Regions from separate parts of the Abyssisolibacter fermentans genome, predicted to be linked through region 3. Evidence: riboswitches for the same ligand, from Rfam matches in the RefSeq annotation. Region 3 holds a riboswitch; each other region holds the start of a gene.
The links. A riboswitch is a leader RNA that binds a small molecule or an ion and turns the genes downstream of it on or off. The one in region 3 is predicted to bind cobalamin.
Positions count from the first base shown of each region.

Region 1 (4,250 bases), on a different contig from region 3:
AGCTGATTATTTTAATATTTAATAGATATTATTTTGTAATTTATAAAAATTATTATTTTAAATTTAGCAAATAAGAAACTTTTCTAAACCAACCTTCTTGATTAATTATAATAAGTTTTCAGGAAGGTTTGTTTTATATCAAAATAAAATATTTACTATAGTTAATAATTACAAATTCAATTATTATAACCAATTATTAATAAATAAAATATATTTATCATTGAATAGCTTAAAATATGATAGTAATACATATGGTACAAAATATAATAGAATCCATTCTTAAAAATTACAAAATTAGACAACGATTTAATGTTATAATGAACAAGGAATAGAAAAATATGAAAAAGGGGTGTAATACGTATATTTTGGTATAATAGAATGGAAACAATGAAAAAAATATTTCTAATTGTATTTTTAATAATCGTAATGACAATAGCTTATTATCAAATACCTCAGAGAATGACTGATAAAGCGTCTGATATTAAATTTGATAGAATAGTAATAAATCAAATGGTATTAGATAAAAATGGTGCGTTTTGTAATAGTGCAATAACTATAAACGATAAAGCTAAGATAGATGAGTTATATAATTTTCTGTTTACTCGCAAATATAAAAGAGTATGGTATAAAGATTACTTAAAGTACAGTGGTAAAACATATATGATTTTTTTCTCTAAAAGCAATCAACTTGAAATTTCAGTTGAAATACTTGGTGATATGTATATTCAAATCATATTTAATGAAGAACTTAATAAAAAACGATATAGTAAAACTTATAGATTAGATAAAGATTTTGATACTAAATATATTGAAAAAATGTTTGAGTGAAGCAGATAAAAAAATGGATGTCTAAGATTATTTTGAGACGCCCATTTTTTATATTATAGATTTTTTAACGCTAAATCAAAGCCTTCACCTAAAACTTCATGAACATAATGTACAGATACAAAAGCATGTTGATCAACTGATTTTATATAATTTTTCAATTGTATGTATTCTCTTCTATTTAATACAACATTAATGATGTTTTTATTATTGTTTGAAAAGCCTCCAACCGCTTTATAAAGAGTAGTACCTCTTTCAAGTTCATTAATAATAAAGTCATTTATTTTACTATTTTCATTACTTACAACAACAACATTTATTTTTGCTTTTAATTGGGCAATAAACTTATCTATTAATAGAGCATTAGTTATAATGCCTAATAAAGCGTATAATCCTAATTTTATACCAAAAACTAAGCCTGCTGAAAGAGTTATTAAGAAATCAGATAGTAACAACGCCTTGCCAATTTCAATATTTGTAAATTTATTTATAATCTTTGCAACAATATCTGTACCACCAGTAGATGCATTTTGAAAAAACACAATCCCCATTCCAATGCCTTGAATTAATATACCAAAAATTAGATTCAGTAAGATATCATCTACAAGTGGTTTTGTAAGAGGTGATATTTTTCCTAAAAATGATATCATACCCGTTAGTAAAAAACTACAATAAATAGTGTAACCACCAAAATCTTTACCAATAATTAAAAACGCAAGTGTGAATAGTATAATATTTGAGATAAACATAATAATGTCAATATGAATATATGGAAATAAATGATTTATAACCATTGCAAGTCCTGTTATTCCACCAACAGCTAAATTTGCAGGTATCAAGAAATAGTATAGTCCTACTGCCATTATTGTTATTCCTAAATTAATTAATAAAAATTTATAAACTTTTTTCTCCATCTTTTTCACCATCACTTATTATTTTTTGAACATCTACTATTAGATCTACTGGAAATATACAGAACACAAAAAACTAGCACAAAAATGGCTAGTTTACTCACAACTATAAACCTTTCATTTAGAAAAGGGGTGACTAAAACAAAGTTGAAAAACTATTCTACTGAAATTTAACACTTGCTCATCCTCGTGAGTAATAATTAGTGCCCTTATTATTGGCAGGTCTCCTGACTTAGGAATCAACGTATCTTATACCTTCCCATACATTTTAGTACAGTGGTTGCAACAAGACACTATCCATTACAGTGGCGGGACCGTGTTGGAATTAAACCAAACTTCCCTATTAAGTAAATAATAAAATTATATAATTTTATTTTTACACCAATAATACCTATGAAATTGTAAGAATTACTAATTAAGAAATCGTTCTCTCAAAGTATATATTAAAAGAAATATAACGTCAAGAAATTAATCAGAATATCTTTTATTCCTTTTAAAATAAAAACCCCTTGCAAGGATTATGATATATTTGCAAGAGGTTTTGAGTTATATTTAATCTATTTTTACTAATATTGTCCAATGGAATTAAGGTATTTAGTTATGCTGAGATTTTTAGCATGTTCTATTTCAACAACTTTTTCTTCAACTTCAGCTAATTTCTCGCTGGCTGATAGGACTTCCATTATAGTGCCTCCTAATTCCTCGGAATTTATTGATTTAAGGCTTGAACTACCATAGCCTATACCTTCATTATATCTATAAGTTGCTATTTGTAGATTTGCCTGCATTTGCTCAACGCTATTTCTCACATGTTCATACATTTTGCCTGTCGCTACCATTGTTTCATAAGACTTTCTTATATCAGCTTCTACCTCTTTTTTCTGAATTTCAAGGTTTATATTTGAATATTCTTTTTTATATAAAGCTTCTTTGTATTGATTTGTTATATCAGGATATGTTCTAGCAGTTAATTCATGATTCAGGCTGTCAATTATATATTGTCCCATTGCCTGTTGAATTTCAAGTCTTTTTTCTAATCCCTGCTTAATTCCATCTTCTAAAGAAGGTATATTTTCAGCGGACAAATTTACTTCGGCTATAGTTATGTTGGCATCTAATGGGATATTTAAGGTGTTTTTTAAATCAATTTTAGCATTTTTTTCATCCGATATAGCTTTTTCTAAATCTGCTTTCATAAGTTCTACTTGTGATTTTGCTAGTAATAAATCATCTTTAGCCCTTAAACCTTCATCATAAGCATTTTTTATAATTTCAAATTGACCGTTTGCTCTATCTAAGGATTTTTGTTTTACGTTAGCTATTTTTTTCATTTTTAAAACTTCATAATAGTTTTTTTCAACAAGCATTGCTATTTGTTTTTTACTGATTTCATATCCTGCTTTAGTTATGTCATAGGTAATATCTGCAATGACATCCATTAACTCAGTAGTTGATTTGATGCCTAGTTTTACATTCGTGGTTATTCCTAGGTTCATTGATAGAACGCTGTTGGCTTCTTTGTTTGCATCATCAAGTTCTTGCTTTCCAGCTTGTAATCGATCTAATGCTTGTTGGCTTTGATTGTCTATTTCTTTTTTCATTCCTTCAATGGCTTGGTTTATAGCAGTTTTATCGTTACCTTTACTTTTAAGTAGTCTATAGGTATCTTCGTCAATAGTATTTTTTATATCTTCTAATGTTTTAGTAGGATCATCTGAGCTTTGCAAAGCTTGATTAAGACCATCCAGATTCTTTTTTATTCCTTCAGCTTCCTTTTTACCTTTATAGTAGCTGTTCCACTTATCACTCAAGGTATCATCATTATCCAAAATCTTTTTAGTGTTTTTGTTAGTTCGTTTTTTGTTAAATTCACTTATTTTTAGTTCTTGCCTTATTTGTTTTATAGTTAAGTTATTTTCCATTGCAACGTTTATACACTCATCAAGTGTATAATTATCATAGTTTTTTGCCACTATAGTTTCTCCTTCAGCGTATGATAAAAGGAGAGATGTAAAGAATAAAACTACTGCTAATATTGAACAAATTTTCTTTTTCATATCTTATACTCCTTTAAAATAAATTTAATCTGTTCATATCCTTATACCTCTAGTCTTCAATTCTAACTTTATCTCCATTAACTAACATACTAATACCTTGAATTACAAGTTTATCATTATCGTTAAGACCTGTAACCTTAGCGGAGGTTTCATGAATAGATTCAATTTGTATTATTTTTTCATTTGCAATATCATTATTGACAACATATACATAGTCTTGACTATTTGATTTTATGCTTTTAATAGGTATCCAAATACCATTTTCTTCACCAATTTGTATGTCTACATTAACTATGAATCCAATTTTAAAATTATTTTCATTTAATGCTAGTTCAACATTATAAGTTCTAGTATCAGTATCAGGAAGTTCACTAATATTAGTTATTGTTCCTTCGACTACTGTATTATTAGCTTTTATTTGCGCTGTATCACCAAGTTTAGTTTTTACGATATCTTC
Region 1 is NZ_LOHE01000085.1:35,295-39,544, forward strand. It holds gene AYC61_RS16875 (HAD family hydrolase) at 1-22, shown strand, start outside; gene AYC61_RS16880 (hypothetical protein) at 388-828, shown strand; gene AYC61_RS16885 (YitT family protein) at 882-1,751, opposite strand; cobalamin riboswitch at 1,937-2,137, opposite strand; gene AYC61_RS16890 (TolC family protein) at 2,303-3,793, opposite strand; gene AYC61_RS16895 (efflux RND transporter periplasmic adaptor subunit) at 3,843-4,250, opposite strand, start outside.
Region 1: linked by a shared signal. The riboswitch ahead of AYC61_RS16885 (YitT family protein) and the one ahead of AYC61_RS14765 (ABC transporter substrate-binding protein) in region 3 are both predicted to bind cobalamin.

Region 2 (4,250 bases), on a different contig from region 3:
CATATGTAATATATAATATTTATATGTAAAGCAATAATTAAAAACCTGATTATTCATATAACTTTGAATAATCAGGCTTAATTATTTCTACTAAATTTATATTGAATTTTAGTTAATATCTCCATCATAAGTCTATAAATACTTAACCAATACCACTAAAACTAGTTCATCACAAATAAAACTCTAAGCTGGATTTATGCCTGCCTCATCAAAAGTAATCATTTCTTTATTCATATATGTAGTTGCTTCTATTATTCCAAAGGCTAGTGCTGCTCCGCTTCCTTCTCCTAATCGCATATCCATATCTAACATAGGTTTGAAATCTAAAAGCTCTGATGCAAGCTTCGCACCCTTTTCATTAGATTTATGAGAAGGTATTAAGTAACCTTTTACATTAGGCTCTAAAGTACATGCAATTATAGCTGCTGCTGTTGAAATAAATCCATCTACAACTACTGGTATACTATTAGCCGCTCCTGCTAGCATTACACCTGCCATGCCACCTATTTCAAAACCGCCAACTTTTGCTAATACATCTATTGCATCCTTAGGATCTGGCTTGTTAACCTCTATAGCAGTTTTTATTACTTCCATTTTATTAGCCAACTTTTCTTTCGGTAAATTTGCTCCAACTCCTGTAACTTCTTCAGGACTATATCCTCCTATAACACATAATATTGCAGTACTAGGTGTGGTATTACCTATTCCCATTTCGCCTGTGCCAAGAATGTTCTTTCCCTTATTAATTTCATTAATAGCCATTTCTATACCTATTTCTAAAGATTTTATTGCTTCATCTCTGCTCATGGCAGGTCCTTTTTTTAAATTACTAGTTCCCTTTCTAATTTTCCTATTAATAACCTTTGGATTATCCATATCCTGTTTAATTCCAATATCAACAACTACTAATTCAGCCTCAGCATATTTACCCAACGCTCCTACTCCCGTTAAACCTTTGGTAAAATTATTTGTTTGCATAACTGTTACACATTGGTCACAGGAAGCTATTCCTTCTTCACAAACTCCATGATCTGCTGACATAATTATAATAGATTTATTGTCAACCTTAGGATGTAATTGACCTGTTATACCAGATAATTGTATTGCAATGTCTTCTAGTTTTCCCATACTTCCTTTTGGCTTTATTAAGTTATCTACTCTTATTCTTGCTTCTTCCATAGCTTTATTATCTAATGGTTTGATTTTTTTTAATGTTTCTTCTAATATTTTCATGATAATTCCTCCTTTTTTCATGTAGGTTTTTTAGGAGAAAAAAAGTTCATGACTCATTTGAACACATCAAATAAACCATGAACTTTGCCATTATTCACAAATATAAAGTTACTATAGGCAGGTCTCCTGACTCGGTTTCACAGCTCTGTAAATCTTCCCAGAATATCCAGTGATATATTTTACATTGCTCCGCCTTACAGTGGTGGGACCGTTGAAGATTTTCACTTCATTCCCTATTCTCCTTATTATTAAGGCACCTACATAACTAATCCCAGATTATTCAAAGTTATGCGAATAATCAGGGATAATTTTTATTTTTATTAATTTTAAGTATACAACAATTATGTCCGCACTGCAACTAATATATAGAATTTCTATTACATATATCTAATACTTGCTTTTCTATTAGTTTAATATCTTTTTTATCCATTAATGTGTCATCTATGATTTGAGCAACTTCTACCATGTCATCTTCTTTAAGTCCTCTAGTAGTGACAGCTGGAGTACCTATTCTAAGACCACTTGTTACAAAAGGACTTTGTGGATCAAAAGGTATAGTATTTTTGTTTGTTGTAACTTTTACAGCTTCTAATTTCTTCTCAGCTTCTTTACCTGTTAAGTTTTTATTTCTTAAGTCTATTAATATTAGATGATTGTCAGTTCCATTAGTAACTAATTTATATCCTCTGTTAATTAATTCTTTACCTAGAACTTCAGCATTTTTTACAACTTGCTTTTGATACTCTACAAAATCAGGTTGTAAAGCTTCTTTGAAGCTTATTGCTTTTGCTGCTATAACATGCATTAACGGTCCACCTTGAATACCAGGGAATATTGCTTTGTTAATTTGTTTTGCATATTTCTCTTTACATAATATTGCTCCACCTCTAGGACCTCTTAATGTTTTGTGAGTTGTAGTTGTAACAAAATCAGCATATGGAACTGGACTTGGATGTAATCCAGCAGCTACTAAACCTGCTATATGAGCCATATCTACCATTAGATATGCTCCTACTTCATCAGCTATCTCTTTAAATTTTTTGAAATCTATTATTCTTGGATACGCACTAGTACCAGCAACTATAAGCTTTGGTCTTTCTTTCTTTGCTAAATCTCTTATTTGATCATAATTTAATCTCTCTGTCTCTTTATCTACTCCATAAGCAACAAAATCAAAAAACGCACCCGACATATTTACAGGACTACCATGTGTTAAATGCCCACCATGACTAAGATTCATACCTAAGACTTTATCTCCAGGCTTTAAGATTGAAAAATATACTCCGAAATTTGCATTTGAACCCGAATGAGGTTGAACATTAGCATGTTCTGCCCCAAATAACTCTTTTAATCTATTAATTGCAATAGTTTCAACTTTATCAACAAATTCACAACCGCCATAATACCTTTTATTTGGATAACCTTCTGCATACTTATTAGTAAAATGACTACCCATAACTTCCATAACAGTTTCTGATACAAGATTTTCAGACGCAATTAATTCCAAACCATTTTTTTGACGATTTATCTCGTCAGTTAAAGCATTCATAATATCTGGGTCATAATTAGCTACTCTCTTAAAATTCATAAGCAGTTCCTCCTTAACATTTGTTTTGTTCTTATTTTTAGTAGTATTCATCCAATATAAATTATAACATTTTATGATTCATTATTATTGAAATTATGCCTTTTGTTAACAAAGTTTAACATATTTAATAATATTCCTAAGTTGTTTTGTATTCAAAGTCCCTGAAGTACGATATATCTCACATCCATTATTGAAAAAAATAACTGTTGGTACAGTAATAATTTCAAAATTCTTTACTAAATCTTTATTTTTAATAAAATCGACTTTATATAAGTCAAAATCTTTCTGTTCATCTACTATCTTTGATAATTCAACAATTGTTTCTAAACTAGGTTTATAATTAGAAGAAAAAAAACATATTACAGCAATTTTGTCTGATTTAAATATGATATCATCAAGTCTTTTTATATCTAAATCATTTACCAAAAACACACCCCCCTAAATTTTTTGCCTTCTATGTCTTCCTACCTATTACTAGCTAATATGTCCAATAATTTCAATCATCTTAAATTCTATTTTATCAGCCGCTTTTTTATCAATATATTTTAATATAAAATAAGAAAGTCCTAAGAATAACAACCCTATTAACATACTATAAGATTCATAATTACTATATCCCGATTTTTTCAAAAAATATGCGCTAACAGCTATTGCCGAGAGCATCAAAATCATTGGTATTAAATATACTATAAAAGCATATTTAAGTATTTTTTTGCTTTCTGTTTTTATTTCTACGTAATCCCCTTGTTTTGCATTAAGAATATTTTTTATTTTCACTCTTATTGCTGGAACATCACAAGAACCTCCACAATCAGCACAATTATGACCACATGCTGATACTCTCCTAACATCTATAATAGCAAAATCATCATTTACATCAAAAACATGGCCTATTTGCTTCATCTTTTACTCACCTAACCTTTTCAATAAATCTATTTATTCTCTATTTTAGCTAAATCTTTTACTACTTCAGATGCAATAATTAGTCCTGCACAAGATGGTACAAAAGAGATACTTGCCGGAACTGGTCTTGAATTATCTTGTGGTATATATTCATCTCGTTTAATAGGTACTTCTTTTGAATACACTACCTTCAAAGATTCTATATTTCTTTTTCTTAATTCTCTTCTCATAACTCTTGCTAATGGACAAATTGACGTATCATAAATATCTCCAACTTCAAGCATTGTTGGATTTATCTTATTCCCTGTTCCCATACTACTTATAATAGGTATATTCATCTTTTTACATAATTCTATTAAATGAATCTTAGATGATACCATATCTATAGCATCAACTACATAATCAAGCTCATTATTCATAATTTTATCAGAACTATCTTTGTTAAATACCTCTGCATATGATTTAACTTGTATATCTGGATTTATATCTTTTATTCTATCTCTAATAACATCAACCTTTAACTTAT
Region 2 is NZ_LOHE01000068.1:107,955-112,204, reverse strand. It holds gene cobT (nicotinate-nucleotide--dimethylbenzimidazole phosphoribosyltransferase) at 184-1,233, opposite strand; cobalamin riboswitch at 1,333-1,508, opposite strand; gene AYC61_RS12460 (serine hydroxymethyltransferase) at 1,592-2,821, opposite strand; gene AYC61_RS12455 (thioredoxin family protein) at 2,927-3,247, opposite strand; gene AYC61_RS12450 (SoxR reducing system RseC family protein) at 3,296-3,724, opposite strand; gene AYC61_RS12445 (tRNA threonylcarbamoyladenosine dehydratase) at 3,754-4,250, opposite strand, start outside.
Region 2: linked by a shared signal. The riboswitch ahead of cobT (nicotinate-nucleotide--dimethylbenzimidazole phosphoribosyltransferase) and the one ahead of AYC61_RS14765 (ABC transporter substrate-binding protein) in region 3 are both predicted to bind cobalamin.

Region 3 (4,250 bases):
TATCGCTGTTTTAATTGCAGTTATATTAGGTGCAATGCTTGAAAAGAAACTAAGAAAAGTAATGCCATCAGTAATAGATTTAATTGCAACACCAACGATAGTATTATTAGTAATTGGTTTAGGTAGTTTATATATATTCCACCCAGCAGGAGCATTTTTGTCAAGTGGACTTAGCTGGTTAGTAAACACTGCTATCGAAAAAGGTGGAATATTTGTAGGAGCTATACTTTCAGGAACATTCTTACCTCTTGTAATGACTGGTCTTCATAGGGTTCTCACACCTATAGAAGTAAGTTTATTGGATAATACAGGATTAGACTTATTAAGACCAATCTTAGCAATGGCAGGTGCAGGACAAGTAGGTGCAGCATTAGCTGTCTATTTCAAAACAAAAAATAAGAGACTTAAAAAAATCATAGGTAGTTCATTACCAGTTGGTATGCTAGGTATAGGAGAACCATTGATGTTTGGTGTTACTTTACCATTAGGTAAACCTTTCCTAACAGCATGTTTAGGATCGATGGTTGGAGGTGCTTATATCTCATTAACTAAAGTAGCTTCAATAGGTATTGGATTGTCTGGATTACCATTAACTTTATTAATACCTTCTAATCAAGTCTTAAACTATATTATAGCAACATTGTTAGCATATGCAGGTGGTTTCGCTTTAACATATATCACTAAATGGGAAGATATGGCTGAAGATTCAGATTCTGAAGAAAACAGTGTAATAAATGAAGTTCTTAATATTAAATAGTATGAAATAACTTGGAGGTAGGGTCATGAAATTTGATTTTCATATACATTCAGTTTTTTCTGACGGAAGCTCTAAAGTTAATATGATTTTTGATATAGCGCAGAAAGAGAATCTTTCTGCGCTTGCAATTACTGATCATGATACAACATTAGGACTTAGCGTTGTTGATAATATAAGTAAAGAATACGGTATTCCATTTGTACCTGCTGTTGAATTTACAGCAATAGAAGAAGGTGTCAAATTTCATGTATTGGCTTATAATATAGATATAGAGTCTAAAGAATTAAAAGATTATTCAGAGCGTTTATTATTATATCTTAATAATAAATCAAGACAGCAGATTAAACTAATGCAAAAAAACGGCATTGAAATTGAAGAGGAAGAGTTTTTTAAAGAAAGCCAAGGAGGACCGCTTTATAGAGCAAAACTGTTAAAAACACTAGCAAGATACGGTTATTTAAAACAAGAAGAAATAATGAGCTGTATAAAAACATATTTTGGTAAAGAAGGGCCGTATTATATAGAAGATAGCTATAAATTTAATGATTTTGGGCAGATTTGTGATTTAATAAAAAGAAACAATGGTATTGTTGTTTTGGCACATCCAGGTAAAATTAAGAAAAAGAATATGGACTTATATAATAAGCTTATAAATAGTGAATTAATTGATGGTCTAGAAGTTTATCACCCATCAAATGATTTCGAAGTAAGAAAAGAATTAATGAAGGTTGTGAAAAAAAAAGATATTTTATTTACAGGTGGATCAGATTATCATGGCGATTATAATAAAAAGAAAACCCCTATTTGTGGTGTAACTATGCCGGATGAGATTTATTATAATCTAAGGTCTTATATGAGGAACAAGTAAGTATTATAATAGTAAAAGAAAAGCTATATTAACGACATATTTTACTTGAAATTATTACGTTTATAAAAATTTTCTGTATTTAATATAAATTATAGGAGGCCATAAATGTTAAATATATTTAGAAGAAAATCAGAAGCTAACATTGTAGCACCTTTAGATGGTGAAGCTATTGATATATCACAAGTTGAAGATGAAGTGTTTTCACAAAAAATGTTAGGTGATGGAATAGCCATAAAGCCGACAAGTGGAGTAGTTGTAGCTCCATGCAATGGGAAAGTAATACAAGTATTCCCAACTAACCATGCAATTGGTATAAAATCGAATGAAGGCTTAGAAATATTGATACATCTAGGATTAGATACAGTTGAATTGAAAGGTGAAGGCTTTAAGCGTCTAGTTAACCAAGGAGACAAAGTTAAAGCAGGGGACAAGCTGGTAGAACTTGATATGGATTTTCTAAGTAAACATGCAAAATCACTAGTAACTCCCATTGTTATAACAAATGGAGCAGAAGTAAAAAGTATGGAGAAATTTTTGGGTACTGTTGTTCGTGGTGAAACAATGGTAATGAAAATAAATAAGTAAATTTCTATTACGAACACTATACTAAAATATAAGCAAACAAATAAATATAGTATAATATAAAGGTTGACAAACTGATAGATAGTTAATATAATCAATTGTGAAAGTAAAAGAATAAAATGATAGGGAAGTTGGTGCAAATCCAACACGGGGTCGCCACTGTAATGGGGAGCTAGCTGTAAGAGACCACTGATTTTTTAAAATTGGGAAGGTGCAGTATGCTGTGAACCTAAGTCAGGATACCTAGATACATAATACTTACGAAACCTAAGTGTTTATGTAACTATGTGTATATACCTCTTACCTATTTTGGCAAGAGGTTTTTTTATATTAATTTATTTGCCCTATTGATATTGAAAGGAGTAGTTTGAATGAAACGAAATATATTTTCATTACTAGTGATATTTGTAGTAAGTACTATGTTTTTTGTAGGTTGTAGTAGTAAAGAAGTTGCTACTGAAAATGATGTAAAAACATTAGCTGATAGTGTAGTAATTGATGATAATACTGTAAAATTTGTAGATGCTATGGGAGATGAAATAACCTTAGATAAAAATCCACAAAAAGTTATATGTTTGTATAATTCTTATCTTGATTTATGGTATGAAGCTCAAGGCAAAGTAATAGGCAGAATAAAAACAAAAGGTGCTGTGCATGAAGAGGCAAAAGACGTTGAAATAGTAGGTACAATGTCACAGCCAAATGCAGAAAAAATATTGTCTATGCAGCCTGATTTAGTTATATTGACACCTAGTATGAAAGGACAAAAAGAAATTATTCCAATATTAAAAGATAATAAAATTCCATATTTAGCGGTAGAATATGAAACATTTGATAAATACATGTATATAATGAGAATATTCACAGCATTAACCAATGACGAAGAAGCATATAATGAAAAAGGAATTAAAATAGAAAAAGAGATAAATGATATAATATCAAAAATACCAACTGAAGGCAATCCAAGCGTATTATTAATGTTTGCATCAACTAAGAGTGTGAAAGTGAAATTGCCAAATTCGACAGTTGGAGCAATGTTAGATGATTTGAAAGCGAATAATATAGCTTATGATGCGAAGTTAACAGAGGAAAAAATGGAGATATTCAGTATGGAAAAAATTATAGAAAGAAACCCAGATTATATTTTGGTACAAACAATGGGTGATGTAGAAAAAATTAAAGATAAATTAATAAAAGATGTAGAGTCCAATCCTGCATGGAAGTCACTAACAGCTGTCAAAGAAGGAAGATATATAATATTACCAAAAGATTTATATCTTTATAAAGCAAATGCAAGATATGCTGAAGCTTACATGGGTTTAGCTAAAATACTGTATCCGGATATTTTTAAATAAATAATGGACAGCCTTCTAGTGTTATTTTCGTGCTTTTTTATAGGGGATGTCTCAAAAAATACATTTGAGACCCCCTTTTTTCAAATGACATCAAAATGCAAATCAATCCAATTGTGCGTTATCTTATAATTTAGCATATAGATATAAAATTATAAGATAAGTTATATATAAGGAGCAAGACATGTTACATACAGAAGAATTAACTAATAAAAAAATTTTATATAAAAAGTATATTATCCTGTTAATTTTGTTTATTTTAATGATAATTAGTTTTTTAATAAGCGTAGCTAAAGGTTCGCTAGATATTAGTGTAACAAAGGTTTTAAAAGCTATTTTTATCGAAACAGATACAATAAATCATCAAATAATTTGGAATATAAGAGTGCCTAGAACATTAGTTGCAGGTTTAGTAGGTATATGTTTATCATTATCTGGCGCAATATTACAAGGTATTATGCGAAATCCATTAGCATCACCAAATATAATAGGAGTTTCTTCAGGAGCTGGATTGGCAGCATTTGTAATTTTCATTCTTTTTCCTGAATATTATTATTTAGTTCCTGTAGGAGCATTCATAGGAGCATTAGCAGCAACTTTGCTAATATATATGTTAGCTTGGAAAAATGGAATTAATCCTATGAGGCTAGTTTTAGCAGGAGTTGCGGTGTCTACTTTATTAAAAGCAGGG
Region 3 is NZ_LOHE01000076.1:18,456-22,705, reverse strand. It holds gene AYC61_RS14780 (PTS transporter subunit EIIC) at 1-757, shown strand, start outside; gene AYC61_RS14775 (PHP domain-containing protein) at 783-1,625, shown strand; gene AYC61_RS14770 (PTS sugar transporter subunit IIA) at 1,731-2,210, shown strand; cobalamin riboswitch at 2,286-2,469, shown strand; gene AYC61_RS14765 (ABC transporter substrate-binding protein) at 2,579-3,562, shown strand; gene AYC61_RS14760 (FecCD family ABC transporter permease) at 3,744-4,250, shown strand, end outside.

Region 4 (4,250 bases), on a different contig from region 3:
GCACCTGCAAATGCTAAAAGAGAAATAATACCAAGACCCATAATGTTTTTGTTTATACCTAAAACTATACCTAGCGTTGCTCCAAAGGCAGCACCAGATGACGATCCCATAATATAAGGTTCTGCCATTGGATTTTTGAATATAGCTTGATAAGCTACTCCAACTAATGCTAATATTCCTCCACACAAAGCCGATATTATTATTCTTGGAAGTCTTACATTTAAAACTATGAATATATTCGATTTTTTTATATTTGAAATATCAATATCTAGAAATTTAATCTTATTTAGAGTTATTTTTATAACATCCGTGACATCTATATGTACTGTACCTAATGCAACAGCACAAAACATGAACAATATAAGAAATAAAAATAGTATTAAAATTGCTATATGATATTTCTTTTTGTTTTTTAAGTATGACATTAAATCACCGCTTTAGAAACCTAATTTTTTTGTTAAATCACTGTGAACTATGTTGAATAATATTTTTAAACCTTCGTTGATAGATCTTGGTGATGATCTGTCAAATATATTATTGTCAACTTTATAATATGATTTTTGATTAACAGCAGTTAATATGCTGTAATTATTGTTATTTATCATAGCATCTACATTAGTTTCATTACCAACTATTATATCCGGATCTTTATCTATAACTTTTTCTACACTATATTTCCAACCAGTTACATCAGCAGCAATATTAGTAGCTCCAACTGTTCTGATAATATCTGCAATAAATGTATCACTACCAGCTGTATATTCACCATATTGTCCAGTACCTACTACGTAATATATACTTGGCTTATTTAGATTGCTTTGATTGTTTAGAACGTATTTAACCTTTTGAACTTTTGATTTCATACTTGATACTAATGCTCTAGCTTCATAATTTCTATTAACTATTTTACCTAACTGTATTATTTGGGCATATATTCCTTCAACCTTGTTTGGTGTAGCTGAAGAAATAGATATTATTCCCGCTTCATTTAATTTATCTAATATCTCTTGTTTAAAATGTGTTTCAGCAATAGCTATTTCTGGTTGTATATCGACTATTACCTCAATATTTGGTTCATAAAGTGTTCCAACATTTTTTATATTTTCTACCTCTTTAGGATAATCACAATATTGTGTCCTACCTACTACCTTGTCTCCTGCACCTATTTCAAATAATTTTTCAGTTACTCCAGGTGCTAATGATATTATTTTAGAAGGCTCTTTTTCAATTACCATTTCATTATCACCATTTTTTATTGTAATAGGATATTTATATGTATCGTCTGATATTTTTTCATACTTAACTATTCCAGCTCCACTATCCCAAATTATGCTATAATTTAATGTTTCTAATAAGAATCTATATGGTAAATATATTTTGTTATCTTCCTTGAAGGTTTTACAATCAACCGTTAAATCAATATTATTAACCTTTACTTTGTTTGAATCTAAATAAAAAGTCATTGTAACATCTTCATTAGACACTATAGTACTACTATATTCATTTTTTACACTAACACCAAATTCATATATCTCATCTGTTGATATAAATGATCTGCCATTAATCACTTTAAAATCCACTGCACGACGATTAAAGTCGCTTTGACTAGTAGCTAATCCTTCTTGTACATATAAACTACTTGAAGCAAACACAACTACTAAACAAATAATAAATAATTTTAATAATTTTTTCATATATATTACTCCTTTCATATTTTGCCTTGGAGGTTTTTCAAAAAAAAATAACACATTTGGAATATGTGTTTTTAAACCACACACTTCCCTCCGAAGCATAAGTCTTTTTTCTTAAAGGCAGGTTTCCTGGCTTGTAGTTCATCTTTGATTCTACCTTCCCACTCAAAATTGAAGAGCAGTGGCTATTAGAATCTCATCCCTACATACAGTAGCGGGGGCTGCAAAGGCTTTTAACCTTTTTCCCTTTTAACTTTTTAAGCACCTTAAAGATTTCTATTTGATTATATTTATAGTATAGTCAACTTGATTATACTTGTCAACATTAACCTATACATAACAAATATAAATCTTTATTATATTATTTATATATTATAGTATAATAAGTTATGTTATAATTAAGTGCAGAAAACCACAATTACACATCTATATAGTACAAAATATTAAGGGGTGAAATTAATATGTATGAACATATTAATATAGAAACAGAACGTTTATTTATTAGAAATTTTGCCAATGCTGATATTTATAATTTACATAGAATAGTAAATGATGAAGCTATAATGAGAAATGTTCCCTTTGCTAAAGAAAGAACGTTCAAAGAGTGTGAAAAGTTATTGAAAAGAATATTAAATCGATATAAAGAAAGTACAATAAACAAATTTCAAGGATTTCTCTTATTAGTAGTTTCAAAAGACAACAACGAATGTATAGGTTTTGTTGGATTATTCCCACTTACTTATGATACTACTGAAAACGAATTGTTCTATGGACTATTTGAAGAACACTATAGAAAAGGATATGCAACTGAAATAGGAAAAGCTATTATTGTATATGGTTTTAATAACATGAATATTAATAAAATAGTTGCTACTGTCAATAAAGATAATAAAGCATCTAGCAAGGTACTAAAGAAGATAGGTATGTACTATGAATACGAAATAAAGGATGAAGAAGCAGAAGGTAGCTCTTATGATGGTGAGCTAATGTACTCTATAAAAAAAGCAGATTAATACAAAAGTCTCAAAATGGCAGTACTAAACTTGTCCATTTTGAGACAACATCACTAATAATATTATTTTAAATTCTCAGGATTTAAGCATTCAAGTTCAGGCAATACAAACATACCATCTTTTCTTATTAGTACATCATCAAAATATATTTCTCCTCCACCATATTCAGGTGTTTGAATACATACTAAATCCCAATGTATAACTGAACTATTACCATTAGGTGCCTCTTCATAAGCTCTTCCTGGTGTAAAGTGAAAGCTTCCCATGATTTTTTCATCAAATAATGCATCCTTCATAGGTTTTATTACATATGGATTAACCCCTATTGCAAACTCTCCTACATATCTTGCTCCTTCATCAGTATCAAACACTTTGTTAATCCTCTCAGTATCATTAGCTGTAGCCTTAACAATTTTTCCATCTTTAAATTCTAAACATATATTTTCATAAGTAAAACCTTCATATACAGCAGGACAATTGTAAGAAAGTATGCCATTTATAGAGTCCTTAACAGGTGCTGTGAAAACTTCACCATCAGGGATGTTTTCATCTCCACAGCACTTAATTACCGGAATACCCTTTATAGAAAAAGTTAAATCTGTTCCATTTCCTTTTATATGAACTCTATCTGTTTTAGTCATTAGTTCTACTAAATTATCCATTGCTTTTGACATTTTGCTATAATCTAGATTACAAACCTTAAAATAAAAGTCTTCAAAGCTTTCTAAGCTTGTATTTGCCGCTTGTGCCATACTCGCATTTGGATATCTCAAATATACCCATCTAACATTACTAAGAACATAGTCCATAATTGGTTCATAATATTTTGATAATAGCCTGAATTTTTCTGGAGCTACATCTGATAATTCATTTATATTATCAGTTCCACCTATATTAATTTGTACATCCATTGATTTTGTTCTTTTTAGTTCAATATCACAAAATAGCTTTAGCTGCTCATCGCTATAATTTAAAGCAAGTTCTCTTTCTATTGAACTGTCTTGAAGATTAACATATGGATAGCCCCCTGCTTTATACACTTCTTTTATTACTGCCCTAACTAAAGGATATGTACTTGTTCCTTCAGTATTAATCAGTACTTTATCACCTTTTTTAACTTTCGTAGAATAATTAACTAAATTTTCTGCCAATTTAACGATTCTTGAGTCCATGATATTTCCCCCTTTTATTTTATTGTCAGCTTCAAAAGCTATGCTACTCATAAATTCTATGCTGCATATTAAGTAACTCAGTTTCCCCCATCACTAGTTGTAAAAAATACCAATATTTTATTAAGCAATCATCCTCTATCAAAAATTTTAGATGATTCCCTAATTAAAAACTTATAAAGCTAAAAACAATAAATTTATCTATATTTATATAAATTTCCGTTTTGCAGTTGTATTGCTTGAAACTATTTCAAATTTTCAGGATTCAGACACTCAAGCTCAGGTACAACAAATTTACCATCTTTTCTTATTAATACATCATCAAAGTATATTTCTCCCCCACCATACTCAGGTGTTTGAATGCATACTAAATCCCA
Region 4 is NZ_LOHE01000024.1:26,519-30,768, forward strand. It holds gene AYC61_RS01325 (FecCD family ABC transporter permease) at 1-425, opposite strand, end outside; gene AYC61_RS20890 (helical backbone metal receptor) at 438-1,694, opposite strand; cobalamin riboswitch at 1,794-1,975, opposite strand; gene AYC61_RS01330 (GNAT family N-acetyltransferase) at 2,153-2,704, shown strand; gene AYC61_RS01335 (aminopeptidase) at 2,767-3,879, opposite strand; gene AYC61_RS01340 (aminopeptidase) at 4,119-4,250, opposite strand, start outside.
Region 4: linked by a shared signal. The riboswitch ahead of AYC61_RS20890 (helical backbone metal receptor) and the one ahead of AYC61_RS14765 (ABC transporter substrate-binding protein) in region 3 are both predicted to bind cobalamin.